4 regions of the Ensifer sp. EB106-03-01-XG145 genome follow, and region 4 is predicted to be linked to each of the others. Evidence: predicted binding sites of a transcription regulator. Region 4 holds the regulator's gene; each other region holds the start of a gene.
What was found. The regulator LexA, encoded in region 4, represses DNA repair genes until DNA is damaged. The targets are predictions, from matches to a motif close to TGTTCNNNNTGTGTTCNG.

Region 1 (4,209 bases), 240 kb from region 4:
ACATTTCCTGGAGTTCCTTGCTGTGCACGTAGAGCGCAAGGACCAGAGCCGAGGTGAAAGCGGAAGCAACGCCAGCCTGCCCCACCATCTCGAAATCGACAGCGAGATAGCCGCGCCCCGGAACGTTGCCGCCATCCTTGTCGTCGAATTCGTGCAACTCGACATAGCGCTTCACCAGCGCCAGGCTGAGGAAGAAGAAGATGGCGAAGGAGACCAGCCAGAAGGAGAGTTCCGTGCCCGTGGCCGCGGCACCGGCAACAATGCGCGTGGTGTAGAGGCCGGCGAGCGTGAAGACGTCGACCAACAGCTTGCGCTTCAGCACGAAGGTATAGGCAGTCGTCGCGCAGGCATAGAACGCCAGCACACCGGCAAATTTCCATGGCAGCAACAGCGTCAGCGACAGCGATGCCAGGACGAGGCAGCCGGCAAGAATGAGCGCTGTCGGCACCGACATCTGGCCGCTGGCGAGCGGCCTGTGACGCTTCTTTGCATGGCGGCGATCATTGGCGAGGTCCGAAAGATCGTTGATGACATAGACCGCCGAGGCGAGGAAGCTGAAGGCGAAGAAGGCGACGATGACGCTCATGATCGCGTCGAAATGCAGCACCTCATGATTGAGGATCATCGGCACGCCGATGAGTACGTTTTTCGCCCATTGATGCACGCGGATGGACTTCAACGGCGCAAGCGCGCTCACCTTGCCGGTCTCCAGCCGTTCCGCGTCATGATTGCGGCGCCACTTCTCCGCCGCAGCATCCGGGGCGACCACGATCGCACGCCGCGCTACCTCGAAAACGGCGATATCGTCACGGCTGTTGCCCATATAGTCGAAGGCACCGTCGCCGAAACGATCGACCAACGCCTGGCGCTTGCGGCTGCTCGTCAGATTGAGCGCATCGGTCGAATGCATGACCGAGGAAAAAAGTCCGACATGATCGGCAACGTCTCTGGCGACCGACGGTGCAGCGCCGGTGACGAGCACCAGTTCGCGGCCCGCCTTTCTCTCCTCGGCGAGCCGATCGATGACGGCCTGCCGGTAGGGCCAGTCCTGAGCCTTGCGGCCGGAACGCAAGGCCACCTCATGCTTCAGCCGCGCCTTGCCCTTCGCCAACCAGAACAGCATGGGAAAGAGCATCAGCGGATTGCGCAAGAGAATGATCGCCGCACCTTCCCACAGCGTATCGGCGGCCAACAAAGTACCGTCCAGATCCACACACAGCGGAATGTGCCGTGTCTCGGTGCGCGCGTCCATGAATTCCATCCCAGCCATAATTGCCGGGCATGATGACGTCTTCAACTTTCCAGAGTGGAAACGCGGGCCACAATCTCGCCCGGAAACTGTCGGGCTGGTTAACAAATGTCAGCGGCGCGGACAAAGGTCAGCGGCGACCGATCCAGTTCAATGCATCGCGCCAGTCGGTCATGCGCACCGGGGTGCCGTGCGAGCCGGTTTCGAAGAGGACGAAGCGTGTCGGGTAGCCTTGGCCCTTCAGCGTGCGATAGAGCGCTTTCTGGCTCTCGGCCGGATAGACGCTGTCGCGGCTGCCATGGCTGAAGAACATGGGCAGCTTCGCCTTGTAGGCGGCGCTCTTGGTGAAATCGGGGTCGCTTACGCCACCCATGACCATCATGCCGCTGAGAGCCGTGACCGCGGAGGCATCGCGCGAAACGCCCCAGCAGATGAAGCTTCCCATCGAGGCGCAGGCCAGCACCACGGGGCGACCGCCGGAGCGTTCGGAAACCTGCTTGACCAGGCCGGCAATATCCGCAGCGCCTGCCGTGTCGAAGGAGCGGACGCTCGGCGCGTAGTAGACTCCGCCATTGGCGACGGCGAGGTTCTTCAGCCGGTTGAAGTTGCCGCCGAAGGAAAAATCGTTGGTGCCGAGCCGGCGATCGCCACCGCGGCCGTGGATGAAGATCACCGTGAAGGCAGCGCCGCGGTCCGGACCGACGCGGGTCACGTCAAGCGAGCTACCGCCAATGTCGAGCGTCTCGTTGACCTGCTCGCTTTTCACGCCCAGCGAAACATAGGCGCGCTTCACCCGGCGTTCCGGAATTTCGTCCCGTTCGTTGATGTCGCGCAGTTCCTGATATTCCACCGTCAGGTCGTCGCCGCCATCATTTTGTTGCAGCACCTTGGCATAGGAGAAAAGCTCGTCCTTGAAGGGTTTCAATGTCTGCGCTTGAGCCGCGGAAGCGCCTGCGGCGAAGGCCGCAGCCAGAAAAAGCCGGCGAAACGGAAAAACAGTTGTGGACACGGCCAATGACGGGCTCCCTCTTTGGCCGGAAGCCTTGCCATCGCCCGGACGCCAAAGCAACACTTGCTCCGTAACAGGGCCGCAAAGGCGGCATTTCACCTGCAAGCGATGCCAGCATTCTCCTTTTGTTCGCTCTTTCGGCGGGAGTCTGGCAGAATTCAGGTGATTCGACCGCCGGGGGATGGCGGCAAAGTCGAGGTCTTGCTATGGCCTCTCCCCAAGTGACAGGAACGATCCGAACGGCCCCATGGACGACAACAGCGACCTCTTCTCAATGCCCGAGCAACCAAAGCCCGTACAGCCGAGCGCCAAACCGGCTGTGCCAGTGGCACCAGTCGCGCGCGAAGAGCCGCGCCCTGCCCCGAAGGGTAGCGACGGCAGCGACTACGATGCTTCGGCGATCGAGGTGCTCGAAGGGCTGGAGCCAGTTCGTCGTCGTCCGGGCATGTATATCGGCGGCACCGACGAGAAGGCGCTGCACCACCTCTTCGCCGAAGTCATCGACAACTCGATGGACGAAGCGGTCGCCGGTCATGCAAATTTCATCGAAGTCCACCTCGATGCCGACGGCTTCCTGACGGTCACGGACAACGGCCGTGGTATCCCGGTCGAGAACCATCCGAAATTCCCGGGCAAGTCGACGCTCGAAGTCGTCATGACCATCCTCCATGCCGGCGGCAAGTTCGACGGCAAGGCCTATGAGACGTCGGGCGGTCTTCACGGTGTGGGCGTTTCCGTCGTCAATGCGCTCTCCGATGCGCTCGAGGTCGAGGTCGCACGCAACCGCAAGCTCTACCGGCAGCGCTTCTCCCGCGGCATTCCGCAGGGTGGGCTCGAGGAACTCGGCGACGTTCACAATCGCCGTGGCACGCGCGTTCGTTTCCATCCGGACCCGGACATCTTCGGGCCGCATGCGCATTTCGAGCCCGGACGGCTTTTCCGCATGGCGCGCTCGAAGGCCTATCTCTTCGGCGGCGTCGAAATCCGCTGGTCCTGCGATCCGTCGCTGCTGCCGGAAGGCTCAGAGATCCCGGACAAGGCGGTCTTCCACTTCCCGGGCGGCCTGAAGGATTATCTTGCCGCCACACTCGGGAAGGAATTCACCGTCACCCGCGAGATCTTCGCCGGCAAGTCGGAGAAGGCCAACGGCCACGGCTCGCTCGAATGGGCGGTCACCTGGTATGGTGGCGACCAGCAGGTCCATTCCTACTGCAACACCATCCCGACGCCCGAGGGCGGCACGCACGAAGCGGGCTTCCGCATCGCGCTGACCAAGGGCCTGAAAAACTACGCCGAGCTGACGCAGAACAAGCGCGCGTCGATCGTCACCACTGACGACGTGATGATCTCGGCGGCGGGCATGCTGTCGGTCTTCATCCGCGAACCGGAATTCGTCGGCCAGACGAAGGACAAGCTCGCGACGGTCGAGGCACAGCGCATCGTCGAAAACGCGCTCCGCGACCCCTTCGATCACTACCTTGCCGACAATCCGGGAGAAGCCGCCAAGCTGCTCGACTGGGTGGTCGAGCGCGCCGAAGAGCGCGTGCGCCGGCGCAAGGAAAAGGAAGTCAACCGCAAGACGGCAGTGCGCAAGCTGCGCTTGCCGGGCAAGCTTGCGGACTGCTCGCAGAACACGGCCGAAGGCGCTGAACTCTTCATCGTCGAAGGGGACTCGGCAGGCGGATCGGCAAAGCAGGCACGCAACCGCGCCAACCAGGCGATCCTGCCGCTCCGCGGTAAGATCCTCAACGTCGCAAGCGCGGGCCGCGAAAAGCTCAGCGCCAACCAGCAGATCACCGACCTCATTCAGGCACTCGGCTGCGGCACGCGTAGCAAGTACCGCGAAGAGGATTTGCGCTACGAACGCATCGTCGTCATGACTGACGCCGACGTCGACGGCGCGCATATCGCCTCGCTGCTCATCACCTTCTTCTATCAGGAGATGCCAGAG
Region 2 (4,209 bases), 910 kb from region 4:
CAATGGACACAGACGCTTGAGCTGAAGCCCGAGGAAGCCGAGATCCCGAAGATCAAGGCGAAGATCGAAAACGGCCTGCCGCCGCTGAAGGAAGAGGTTCCGGCCTCCGCCGATGCCAAGGAAACCGCGCCGAAGAAGGTGACCCCGGAAGCGGAAGCGCCGGCGCCGGACAAGAAGTCCTGATCGATCCATGATTGATGACGGCATCGCGGGCTTCACGCTGACGCGCGCGGCGCCCGCAAAGATCAATCTGGCGCTCCACGTCGTCGGCCAGCGGGCCGACGGCCACCACCTTCTCGAAAGCCTCGTCACCTTTGCCGATCGCGGCGACCGGATCGGCTTTGCATCGGCAGACGCCGACCTCTTTACCGTATCGGGGCCCTTTGCCGCAGAACTGCCAATGGATGCCAGCGCCCAGGGCGGCAATCTGGTCCTAAAGGCGCGAGATGTCCTGCGTGAGGAACTGCGGTCCCGCAACCTCGCCGCTGCCGGCCCTGTTCATCTGCATCTCGAAAAGAATTTGCCCCTCGCTTCCGGCATCGGCGGCGGTTCCGCCGACGCGGCGGCGACGCTTCTTGGGCTTCTCCAACTTTGGCACGCCGCGATCGAACCCTCCCGCCTCGATGCAATGGCATTGGCGCTCGGCGCCGACGTACCGATGTGCCTCGCCGGCATTCCTCTCGTGGCGAAAGGCATCGGTGAGGACATCACGCCGCTTGCCGACCTTCCATCCCTGCCCCTCGTACTGGTCAATCCGCTCGTTGCCGTTTCGACGCCGGTGGTGTTCCGGACGCTCGCGAACAAGACCAATGCGCCGCTCGTTTTGCCTCAGGCTTCGGGAACGCTCGACGCGTGGCTGGCGGCAATGGCAACGATGCGCAACGATCTGCAGCCGCCGGCGCAGCAGCTGCAGCCTGTCATCGGCGACGTCTGCCAGTCGCTGATGGAGGCCGGGGCCCTGCTGGTTCGGATGTCGGGCTCAGGCGCCACTTGCTTCGGCATTTTCGACAACGGTGAGCGTGCGGCTGCGACAGCGCGTACTCTTTCGGAGGCGCAGCCCGGCTGGTACGTTCTCGCCTGCAACACGATAGGAAGAGGCAAGTAGAATGGCTGGCATCGACGAAAAACGCCCCTTCGTTCCCGTCGGAATTGCTGTCCTCACGGTGTCCGACACCCGCACGCTCGCCGACGACAAATCGGGCGACACGCTGGAGGCGCGGGTGCGCGACGCAGGTCATCGCCTGGAAGCGCGCGCGATCGTGCCGGACGATCGGGCGCAGATTTACGACCAGGTGAAGGCCTGGACGCTCGAACCGACGATCGACGTGGTGATCACGACCGGTGGCACGGGCTTCACCGGCCGGGACGTGACGCCGGAGGCGCTGGAGCCGCTGTTCGAAAAGCGCATGGACGGCTTCTCCGAGGTTTTCCATCGGATCTCCTACGAGAAGATCGGCACCTCGACGATCCAGTCACGCGCAACCGGCGGCGTTGCCAACGCCACCTTCATTTTCGTTCTGCCCGGCTCACCCGGCGCCTGCCGCGATGCGTGGGACGGCATATTGAAGCAGCAGCTCGATTACCGGCACATGCCCTGCAATTTCGTCGAGATCATGCCCCGGCTCGACGAGCACCTCAAACGCGGTTAAGCCCGGATCCTCCACGTCCCATCGCACTTTCGGCCCGTCTGTTACCTTTGGAACTGACAGCCATTTTTCGTGCCTTTAGCGTCCGATCATCAGCCCACCGAAGATCGGACGCCGCACGTTTCTTTTCAGGCTGCAAAGACGCCTCCCCGCCGATATCCCCGGGCGGGGAGAACAAGGGGATACGACGTGCAGCCAGAATGCTGCCCGGCAAGAAATTTACCAGACAAGGTCATTTGAGAGCCACCTTGAGGTGCCGTCCCCTGGGACTGGCACCTTTTTAGTGCACAGCGATCAGGAGCGTCCCGGCGTCGGCTTGCTTTCGGTGACGACCCAGGCCGGAACGAGCTCCGTCGAGAGTTTGCGGACCGCCCGGACATTCGTCATGTCGCCGAGGCATCGATTGCCATCGGCCGCTGCGAGCGCATCATGCTTGTTCACCAGGAAACCCGTTTCCAGCGGCTTTCTTCGCCGGATCAGGCGGCGGAAGAACGGTTTGCGGTGCATTCTGGAATCGGAGAAGCGCGCGGGCGCCCTGTTGAGCGAGACGTATTCGGCAAGCTCGTCGATCCACCGGCCGATCGGACGGGCACCGGGTTCGAGCAGCATCAGCCATTCGCCGCGCGCCGAACGCACGACGTCGCCGAGATTCCAATCGACGTGAAAGCGGCAGCCGGCCGCTTCCGCCACACGCGACGAGCCGTCCTTGGAGCCGTGATCGAGGACAATCACATCACTGACGAGGCCCTCCACGGCGCCGGCGACGAGCACCGACAGCGTCTGCACCAGCTCGGCTTCGTTGTCCCGCGTTTCCATGATGATCGTCAGCATAGCCCGTCCTACCGCATCACACTCACAATTGCTACATGCACTGCTGGCTTGGCTGAAAACCAAACCGGGGAGCACGAAACTCCAAACGTACTGCTCCCGCTTTTTGTTCTTGAATTGTTCTCGCATTCGCGATAGGAAAATAATCAGAACAAAACGGGATCAAAGATCTGATTCCGGGGAGATTCCAATGAACGAGCTGTCTCAGATCAGGCAGGGTGCGCTTGCGCCCGCCAATACGGCAGATGTCGCCGAAGCGATGATGAGCGCAACAGGCTTGCGGATCGATATCGACCGCCGCCGCGGACGCGGCGCCGGGCTCAACACGTCCGGCCGCTTCGAGCCGCAGGCGCGGGAAAGCTTCGACGACGGCTGGGAAAGCCTGGAAGATCTGCCCCCCTTCAAGACCGAAGTCCAGGTCGAGAAGCCGCGGACGGTGATCACCCGAAATGAATCTCCCGATATCTCCTTTGACCGTTCGATCAACCCCTATCGCGGATGCGAGCACGGCTGCATCTATTGTTTCGCCCGCCCCACACACGCCTTCATGGGCCTGTCGGCGGGTCTGGATTTCGAGGCGAAGCTCTTCGCCAAGCCGGATGCCGCGCGGCTCCTGGAGCGCGAACTGGCGCGACCGGATTACAAGGTCAGGCCCATCGCCATCGGCACCAACACCGATCCCTATCAGCCGATTGAAAAGGAATGGCGCATCATGCGCCAGATCCTCGAAGTGCTGAGGGACGCCAACCACCCGGTCATGATCGTCACCAAATCGGCGATGGTCACCCGCGACATCGACATCCTCGCGCCAATGGCCGAGAAGGGACTGGCGCGGGTCGGCATTTCAGTCACCACGCTCGACCGCAAGCTGGCGAGGACAATGGAGCCCCGCGCCGCAACGCCGCCCAAGCGGCTGGAGGCGATGCGTGCCATTGCCGAGGCCGGCATCCCCGCCGGGGTTCTCGTCTCTCCGATCATCCCGGCGCTCAACGACCATGAGATCGAGCGGGTTCTCGAAGCGGCAAGGACGGCCGGTGCGACGGAGGCGAGCTATGTGCTGTTGCGCTTGCCGCTCGAAGTCAGCCCGCTGTTTCGTGACTGGCTTCTGCGCAACTATCCGGACCGCTACCGCCACGTCATGTCGCTCGTCCGCTCCATGCGTGGCGGCAAGGACTATGACGCCGAGTTCGGCAAGCGCATGAAAGGCGCCGGCCCCTATGCCTGGCAGATCGGCCGCCGCTTCGATCTCGCCACCAAGCGCCTCGGCTTCAACCCGACACGCCGCCAGCTTCGCGACGATCTGTTCGTGCCGCCGCTCGGAACGGGGGTGCAACTCTCGCTTCTTTGAAGGTTTTCCGGAATGGCCGCACGATGGCTATTTCGGGTTTGTGGCCAGCGATAGGCGCCGAGGATGCCCGGGAAATGGGAGAGCTGTCACCGCTCCCCTCAGGCAAGCCGGTGTGAACGCTAGAAGGTCGCAAAACAGTTCCGGTGCCCCGCCCCCGCCTGGGGCATCGGCCATCCCCCCGTCCGCCGCCGCACTCGGACCTGGGGGCTTGAAGAGAATCGGTCGATCATGCGAATTAGACTTATGTCTCGCAGGTCGTCCGATTCTCCCCTTTTTCCCGATATCATCGAAGCACCCGATTTCAGTTTTGAACTCTCGGCAAGAGGTGATGGATTTTGGCCGGTCGCCGGCGCCGATGAAGCTGGTCGCGGCCCGCTCGCAGGACCG
Region 3 (4,209 bases), 1.5 Mb from region 4:
TCTGCCAATTGATCAGCGGCTCCGCTCAAGCAGCCTGCTCCGTGAAGCTTGCAAGATTGGCGAGCGTCGAGCGCAGGCCGGCGTCGTGATCCTCCTTGGAAATCCCCTCAGGGACGTTTTCGCAGGTGACGCTGACGCGCGTACCGTCGGGCACCGGCTCCAGCGCCCAGGTTATCCGCATTACCCCGGCAAAGGCCGGATCGTCCGATTGGAACGCGGTCTCCTGCACCACGCGCCGATCCGGTTCGAGCGCGACGAAGTGGCCTGAAACGACATCGGTCTGATCCGAGGTCTTGCCCTGCGTCGTGTCATCCGGCGCCTCATAGATCAGCGCCATGCGGAAGGCGCCACCGGCATGTGGCTCGAAAGCGAGCACCTGCCCCTTCATGCCATCGGGCGGCAACCAGACAGCCACTGCAGCGGCATCGACGAGCGCGGCGTAGATCGTCCGTGGAGATGCCTTTATCAGACGATCGGCGCGATCGGTTCTTCGGTCCCTTGATGCATCCGTCATCGGCTGTTCACCTCGCTCCGGTTGTCGAAGGGAAATCGCAACGGAAGAAAGGGCCGCATTACCCCTCTCTTCCGCTGTAAAGCTGATACCGGCCGCGTCAGATCCGCCTGCCGCTACCAGGAAATTGCTCCCAATACTGACGCATGCGGAACGAGACGCGGGATGTCACAACCCGATGCTGGCTTCCAGAACAACATTAGCGCGGACGAACCGACCGGCAAGCGCCGCTATGCCGCCGCCTGCAGTCTCTCGCCGGCAATGCGGTAGGAGATCGCTTCGGCCAGATGGATACGCCCGACGGTCGGCGCGCCGTCGAGGTCCGCAAGTGTGCGCGCGACCTTCAGCACGCGGTGGTAACCGCGGGCGGAGAATTTCATCTTTTCGGCGGCGTCCCGGAGGAGCTGCAGGCCCGATGGATCCGGCTCGGCGATCTTCTCGATCATCGAGGTCGAGCAGCGGGCGTTGCTGGTCAGTTCCGGATGGCCGAGGGCGGCGAAGCGGTCGACCTGCAAGGCGCGGGCGCGGGCAACCCGACGGGCGACGACCTCGCTGCGTTCGGCTGCGGCCGGCTTCAACAGATCGGCGGCGCTGACGGCCGGAACGTCGATGCGGATATCGATGCGGTCCATCAGCGGACCGGAGATGCGCGCCTGGTAATCGGTCATGCAGCGCGGGCCGCGGGCGCAGGTACGTCCGGGCTCACCCGCCATGCCGCAGCGGCAGGGGTTCATGGCGGCGACGAGCTGGATGGCGGCGGGATAGCTCACCCGGTGATTGGCGCGGGCGATAATGCATTCTGCGGTTTCGAGCGGCTGGCGCAGTGCGTCGAGCACCTGCGGCGCGAATTCCGGAAACTCGTCCAGGAACAAGACGCCATGATGGGCGAGCGAGGCCTCGCCGGGCTTGGCGCGCAAGCCGCCACCGACCATGGCGGCCATGGTTGCGGAGTGATGCGGCGTGCGGAACGGCCGCCGGTCCGAGAGTTTGCCGCCCGGCAACTGCCCGGCGATCGAGTGGATCATCGACACTTCGAGCAGCTCGGCCGGATTGAGCGGCGGCAGGATCGACGGCAGCCGCGCGGCGAGCATCGATTTCCCCGACCCCGGCGGTCCCACCATCAGCAGATTGTGGTTGCCAGCAGCAGCCACCTCCAGCGCCCGCTTGGCGCTTTCCTGTCCCTTGATGTCGGCGAGATCGGGAAGGTTGGCAGCGCCCGAGCGGATCGCGGCCTGGGGCCGCGACAGCACCTGCGTGCCGCGGAAATGATTGGCGATCGCGATCAGGCTGCGCGGCGCGAGAATGTCGATCTCCGCACCTGCCCAGGCCGCCTCCGCCCCGCTTTCGGCCGGGCAGATCAGCCCCTTGCCGAGCGCATTGGCGCCGATCGCGGCGGGAAGGGCGCCGGCAACGGCGGCAATGGTGCCGTCGAGATTGAGCTCGCCGATCACGACATAGGGTGAGAGCGCATCGCCGGGAATGGCGCCGAGCGCCGCCATCAGGCCGAGCGCGATCGCGAGATCGAAATGGCTGCCTTCCTTGGGAAGGTCGGCGGGGGCGAGATTGACAGTGACGCGCTTGGCCGGCAGCGCCAGGCCGGAAGCATGAAGCGCCGCCTGCACCCGCTCGCGGCTTTCGGCGACGGCCTTGTCCGGCAGGCCGACGATCTGCATGCCGACCTTGCCCGGCGCGACCATCACCTGCACATCAACCGGCAGTCCCTCGATACCCTGAAATGCGACCGTGCTGACGCGCGCGACCATGGTTGCTCCCTCGCCCGGGCTGCCCGCCATTACGGGCGCCGCAACCGCCTTGGGTTGCAAGACGGAGCCTTGCACGGTTCACGCACAAAAACAAGAACAATTACGGAACATCTGAGGCGAGACCTACGCGCAGTCGTTGGCAAGGGCACAACGCCGCAGCCGCGGGCGGAAGCCCGCGGCAATCTCCGTCATCCGGAGACAGGTTCTACCGAAAGCGCCGGATCAGGCGCGCTTGCGCTCGATCGCATCCCAGAGCAGGCTCGCAACATCGGCGCCGCCAAACTTCTTGACTTCGCGAATGCCGGTCGGCGACGTGACGTTGATCTCGGTCATGTAGTCGCCGATGACGTCGATGCCGACGAAGAGGAAGCCGCGGGCTTTCAGCGCCGGAGCGATGCGGGCGCAGATTTCCCTTTCGCGCGCCGTAAGCTCGGTCGCCTCCGGCCGACCGCCGGCATGCATGTTGGAGCGCGCATCATGTTCGGCCGGAACGCGGTTGATGGCGCCGACCGGCTCACCATCGACGAGCAGGATGCGTTTGTCGCCCTTGCGTACCGCCGGCAGGTATTCCTGGGCGATGAAGGGCTCACGGAACATCTGGCCGAACATTTCCAGAAGGGAAGACAGGTTGCGGTCGTCACGGGTCGAATGGAAGACACCGGCGCCGCCATTGCCGTAGAGCGGCTTCAAGATGATGTCGCCCATCTCCTGGCGGAAGCTGGCGATCTCCTGGGGGTCGCGGGTGATCAGCGTCTTCGGCATCAGGTCGGCGAATTCGGTGACGAAGATCTTCTCCGGCGAATTGCGCACCCAGGCCGGATCGTTGACGACCAGCGTCTTCGGATGCAGGCGTTCCAGAAGATGCGTCGAGGTGATGTAGCCCATGTCGAAGGGCGGATCCTGGCGGAGCAGGATGACGTCCATGGTCGACAGATCGACGCGTTCGGCTTCGCCCAGCGTGAAGTGATCGCCCTTGACGTCGCGCAGCGTCATCTGCTGCACGCTCGCATAGACCTTGCCGTCGCGCAGCGACAGTTTTTCGGGCGTGTAGTGGAAGAGGCGGTAGCCGCGCGACTGTGCCTCGAGGCTCATGGCGAAGGTGGAATCACCCGCGATGTTGATGCCCGACACATGGTCCATCTGGACCCCGACATTGACGATTTTCGCCATCTTCCCGTCCCCTGTGGATCACGTCAAGCGTGATCGATTTCAAATCGTCAGAACGGAAGAGGACGAGAAAACCGCTGCCCTCTCCCGCACTGGAAAAGCCCTCGACATGTAGAATGCGGGCGTGCCTTAAGCAAGGAGAGCTGAGCCTATTCGAAGCCTTCGACCACGCAGGTGATGAGATCGTGATCCGAAAGCGGCCGGCCGGTTTCATCGAGCGAGGGAATGATCCTGGTTTCGCCGATCTTCAGGCCGCGCGCGAGGAACCAGTCGAGCTTCATCGCCCGCTCCGGCCAACGGGTGATCAGGCTCGGCCGGGTCGTCATCACCTCAAGTGCTCCGCCGTGACGGGCGAAGCCGCGGGCGGCGCTCATGGCAAAGAGCCCTTCGGCTTCGAAGTCGCCGCCAGCATGGTTGCCGGTGTTGAGATCACCACCGATCAGCACCGGCAGGCCCGGAAAGGCTTCGTCGAGCGCATCGATCAATTCCCTGACCTGACGCTCGCGGTAGGCCGCGGTCGTCGCGCTTTCAAGATGGGTGGAGACGGCGACGAAGGGGCCCGCCTCGGTCTCGATGACGGCGCCGATCGCGAAACGCTCGCCAAGGCGCGGCTGTTCGGCATCGGTGAACCAGAGACGCTCGCCCCAGAGGCGCAGCATGAAGGGCCGGCCGAGCGGCACCGAAGCCAACAGCGCATTGCCGTGAAAGCCCCTGGCGTTGAAATCATCCTCGCAGAACGCGCGCTCGGTATCGGAGCCGAGGCCCATC
Region 4 (4,209 bases):
CTGCTGCGTATCCTGTTGGGCTCGCTCCTGATCTTCTTTGGTTTTCTCGGCTTTCTGCCGGTGCTCGGCTTCTGGATGATACCGTTGGGCCTCATCGTGCTTTCGCACGATATCCCATCCGTCCGCCGTCGCCGGCGTCGGCTGGCTGTCTGGTGGGCGCGCTGGCGCGGACGAGCCAATTCTTCGAACGGCTCGTGAACCGGAGCTATTGCGGTCAACCGTCCCGGATGCCTCGGCTTCGATTCTCTGCCAATTGATTCCCAGCGAAGCGGCTGAACCCTTTGTTGAGGGAGGCCGCCGAAAACTTTTCGGCAACCCATCAAACGCATAATGCGGTCGCGAATCAGGATGGGGACGCATGGCCAAAGCCACTACGAAACGTCGAAGCCGGAATTCCGGTCGGAGCAGGGGCAAACAAGGCGGTATGGCGCCGTGGTATCTGGCCGCCGCACTCACTGTCGGCGGCGTGGTCGCTTACGATCATCGCGCCGAACTGAAACATTGGCCGGTGGTATCGGACGTGGTCGCGTCCACGTCCCGACACGAGTCGAGGCCGAAGCCCGTTCGTGTCGCGCAGAAAGCGGACGAGCGTCCCGCGCAACAGGCGGAGAAGCGGAAGCCGAATCCGGTGACAAGAGTTGCCCTTGCCGCTCCGGTGCCGTCCGTTGACGTCGGCGCCAAGGCGCCGACACCCGTGGTGCGGCCCAGTGAGGAAGTGAAGACGGCATCCGTTCGCACGGATCAGTTTTATTTCTGCGGGATTCGCAACGACAACTGCGTGATCGACGGCGCCACCTTCCTGTACCACGGCGAAACGATCCGCGTCGCAGACGTCGATGCGCCGCGTATTCGCCAGGCAAGCTGCGACAAGGAACGTTCGCGCGGCTTCTATGCCAAGCAGCGCCTGCGCGAATTGTTGAATGCGGGTGACTTCAGGCTGGAAACGGCGAGCGGCCGTCAGGATGCCAAGGCCGGTGAAAAGCTGCGGCTGGTCACCCGCGGCGACCAGTCTATCGGGCGTGTGCTCGTATCCGAGGGGCTGGTGCGGCCGTGGACAGGACACGCGACGCCCTGGTGTTGAGGCCACCCCAGATGCGATCGGCGGAGGTTCGCGATCGCTCTGTGGAAAGTATCCGTCTTACAAATCGACGGCGCGTTTTTCGGAAAATGCCTCTTGCGGTTTTTCTGCAATCATTCTAAATCCGCGCCAACGCTCGGTTATCCGAGCTGTGAGGCCTCGTGGCGGAGTGGTGACGCAGAGGACTGCAAATCCTTGTACCCCGGTTCAATTCCGGGCGAGGCCTCCAATAACTCTCACCTCATTTTAGTGCGGATAGACGTTCTGCCTCAGGGCAGAGCGATTGTGTGTGTTTGCCTCCACACGCCCGCACAAGCCACGTCTTCTAAGCCACTATCGGATCTTATCGCTTCGGTGAAATCGGTAGAGGGGGAACGATGACTCCGCTGACATCAGCCGCATCGGTAGCGTCCGTCATCATCAAAACGGAGGCAATGGCATATATGAAGACGAAACTTGTCCTGACGGCCTTGGCCCTCTTCGCTGCGACCACATTTGAGGCGCAGGCAGAGGATCTGGTTTTCAAGCTGAAGAACAACACGGGCGCAGTGCTGACGAACTTCTATACGTCGCCTGTGGGCGTCAACGAGTGGGAAGACGATGTTTTCGGCCGGCAGGTGCTGAACCCAGGGGAAGACATGGAGATCACCATCGCCGACGGCCGGGAGGTCTGCAAGTACGACATGCGCTTCGAGTTCGAAGAAGGCTCCGGCCTCGATACGACCGAAGACATGCAGGACCTCTGCGAGCTCGGCGAGTACACCATCCACGAGTAAGAGGCGTGCCTTCAGGTCGCCTTCAATAAACAGAGCCTCGCAGCCGCAAGCGGTGGCGAGGCTCGGTCGGATGCCAGGTTTCCCTCGGAATCAGTGGTAGCGGCGGATCAGCCCGACGAGCTTGCCCTGGATCTTCACCCGATCGGGCCCAAAAATCCTTGTTTCGTAGGCAGGGTTCGCGGCTTCGAGCGCGATCGATGCGCCCTTGCGCCGGAAGCGCTTCAGCGTCGCTTCCTCATCATCCACGAGCGCCACGATGATATCGCCGGGATTGGCCGTATTGCCATTGCGGATGATCACGGTGTCGCCGTCGAAGATGCCGGCTTCGATCATCGAATCGCCCTTGACTTCGAGAGCGTAGTGTTCGCCGTTGCCGATCATGTCGAGCGGAACGGTAATGTCGTGCGTGTTATTCTGGATGGCCGAGATCGGCACACCGGCAGCGATGCGGCCCATGACCGGCACGGAAACCGATGTGTTGTCGGCCACGGGCGCGGGCTTCGGCGGTGCGGCAGGAGCGGCCACTGGCGGCTTGCCGAGGCTGCCCTCGATCACGCTGGGCGAGAAGCCGCGGCGGGGCTGCTGCTGGCTGGATACGTAAGCCTCCGGAAGCTTGATGACCTCGAGCGCGCGAGCCCGGTTCGGCAGACGGCGAATGAACCCGCGTTCTTCGAGTGCCGTGATCAGGCGGTGAATGCCGGACTTCGACGCCAGGTCGAGCGCATCCTTCATTTCATCGAAAGATGGTGGGACGCCCGACTCCTTCATGCGTTCGTGAATGAAGAGAAGCAATTCCTGTTGCTTGCGGGTCAGCATGGCACGTCGCTCCCAGAGGCGTGAAACAAATCAAGAACAGACACTATCTGTTCCATATGTGTTCCGCAAGTGCCTAAAATTCCGTGAACTCAGACAATTGGCGCGTCTGTGCGTGTCGATTGGTCACTTTTACGGGAGCAGAGCGGCTTTGGGCGATGATCGTGCCCAAACGGAGGGCGGCGGCGTAGCGCATTACGCGACGCACGGCGATTCGAACGAATCGCGAGCGTTTTTGTGCAAAGAGGCTAGGCCGGCTGCGTGGCGGCGCACGCGTCTTCGAATTCCTTCACCGTCTCGGCGCTGTTGTCTTCTGGAAGTACGGCATCCGCCGCATCGGTCGCGACCGGCCTGTCGCCATCATAGACGAACGACTGGATGTAGAACGCGATCGCACCCTTCCACACCTTGCGTCCATCGATCTGATGGCATGGCACGGCGCTCTCGAAATCGGTCTGAAGTTCGTCCACCGTGGCGGCGCTGAGCTTGACGTCAGGCATATTAGGCGATGCGACTATCGAAGCGAGAAGCAGGGCGGCAAGCACGGTGATCGTCCACTTTGATGCAAGGGTGGGACTACGGGGCGGTTAACGATGTGAACCGCGCTTTCGTTCCGAAGTCCAGCAAGCTTGGCGATCACTGTCATGTGTTCAACAGCTCTTTGGGTGCAGGCTGTGGCCGTTTTGCGCCAGGGGCACGCAGCGGCGAAGCCGCCTCAGCCTGGCGCGCCGTCCTTGCCGCAATCGCATGGGTTGCGCCAAGTCGCGGCCTCGCTACGGGCGTGCACAAATCCGTGTTGTGAAGATGTCGCACGTCTCGACAGGTAGTAAAAAAACGATAACTTTGCGGGAAAAATGGGGTGATTGCATGCGTAGATTGTCGTTGGCGGTTCTCTGTCTGTTGGTGGCGGCGGGAGCGGCCTCTGCTGAAGAAGGGCGTTCGAATATCTGGAAGGAGGTCAATGCCTGGACGGTGGGCTCCGATCCGTCCTTGGGCGGCTCGTGCTATGCGGCGACGAGCTACGACGCCGGAATGATCCTTCGAATCGGCTTTTACCCGAGAGGATCGGCGAACCTGGCGTTTCTTTCGATCGGCAATGCCGACTGGAAATCGATCGAGCCGCAGCGGGAGTATGACGTCGCCTTGCAGCTCGACCGTGGCCGCCAGTGGCCGGCTGTCGCGTTCGGCGTGGACCTCACAGGCTCGAAGGCTCTGGTCGTCAACTTCTCCAACACCGACTTCTTCACCGAATTCGTGCGCAAGAACACGCTGGCGCTGGCGTTCGAAGGGCGCGTCGTGGCGAGCCTCAGCCTGCGCGATTCGATGAAGGCCGTCAGCGAGATGTTCAAATGCCAGGAGGCGGTGATTGCGTTGATGCCAAACGGCGGGCAGGGGGCGGCCGCCGATCCGTTTGCGGGCGCCGGCGGGAATGCGCCAAACAATGACCCCTTTGCTGGCGGCGGCCAGACCAAGTCGTCGAAAGATCCCTTTGCCATGTGATCTTTGGCGTGAGCGTCGGTCCGCGGGGAGAGGTGAATATTC

Region 1: the regulator LexA is predicted to act here: its motif matches at 2,374-2,391, upstream of parE (DNA topoisomerase IV subunit B).
Region 2: the regulator LexA is predicted to act here: its motif matches at 2,582-2,599, upstream of AC3WWH_RS04020 (PA0069 family radical SAM protein).
Region 3: the regulator LexA is predicted to act here: its motif matches at 2,367-2,384, upstream of AC3WWH_RS01340 (YifB family Mg chelatase-like AAA ATPase).

What each region holds. Positions count from the first base shown of each region.
Region 1 is NZ_JBYTEC010000001.1:1,505,732-1,509,940, reverse strand. It holds gene AC3WWH_RS07405 (UbiA family prenyltransferase) at 1-1,252, opposite strand, end outside; gene AC3WWH_RS07400 (alpha/beta hydrolase) at 1,380-2,264, opposite strand; gene parE (DNA topoisomerase IV subunit B) at 2,506-4,209, shown strand, end outside.
Region 2 is NZ_JBYTEC010000001.1:830,228-834,436, reverse strand. It holds gene AC3WWH_RS04040 (tetratricopeptide repeat protein) at 1-183, shown strand, start outside; gene AC3WWH_RS04035 (4-(cytidine 5'-diphospho)-2-C-methyl-D-erythritol kinase) at 191-1,105, shown strand; gene moaB (molybdenum cofactor biosynthesis protein B) at 1,107-1,649, shown strand; gene AC3WWH_RS04025 (glycosyltransferase family protein) at 1,941-2,477, opposite strand; gene AC3WWH_RS04020 (PA0069 family radical SAM protein) at 2,665-3,822, shown strand; gene rnhB (ribonuclease HII) at 4,066-4,209, shown strand, end outside.
Region 3 is NZ_JBYTEC010000001.1:255,308-259,516, reverse strand. It holds gene AC3WWH_RS01345 (SRPBCC domain-containing protein) at 26-514, opposite strand; gene AC3WWH_RS01340 (YifB family Mg chelatase-like AAA ATPase) at 742-2,274, opposite strand; gene gshB (glutathione synthase) at 2,497-3,444, opposite strand; gene AC3WWH_RS01330 (endonuclease/exonuclease/phosphatase family protein) at 3,591-4,209, opposite strand, start outside.
Region 4 is NZ_JBYTEC010000001.1:1,744,045-1,748,253, forward strand. It holds gene AC3WWH_RS08515 (hypothetical protein) at 1-198, shown strand, start outside; gene AC3WWH_RS08520 (thermonuclease family protein) at 359-1,081, shown strand; tRNA gene AC3WWH_RS08525 (tRNA-Cys) at 1,234-1,307, shown strand; gene AC3WWH_RS08530 (hypothetical protein) at 1,522-1,854, shown strand; gene lexA (transcriptional repressor LexA) at 1,945-2,670, opposite strand; gene AC3WWH_RS08540 (hypothetical protein) at 2,916-3,212, opposite strand; gene AC3WWH_RS08545 (hypothetical protein) at 3,472-4,167, shown strand; gene AC3WWH_RS08550 (hypothetical protein) at 4,176-4,209, shown strand, end outside.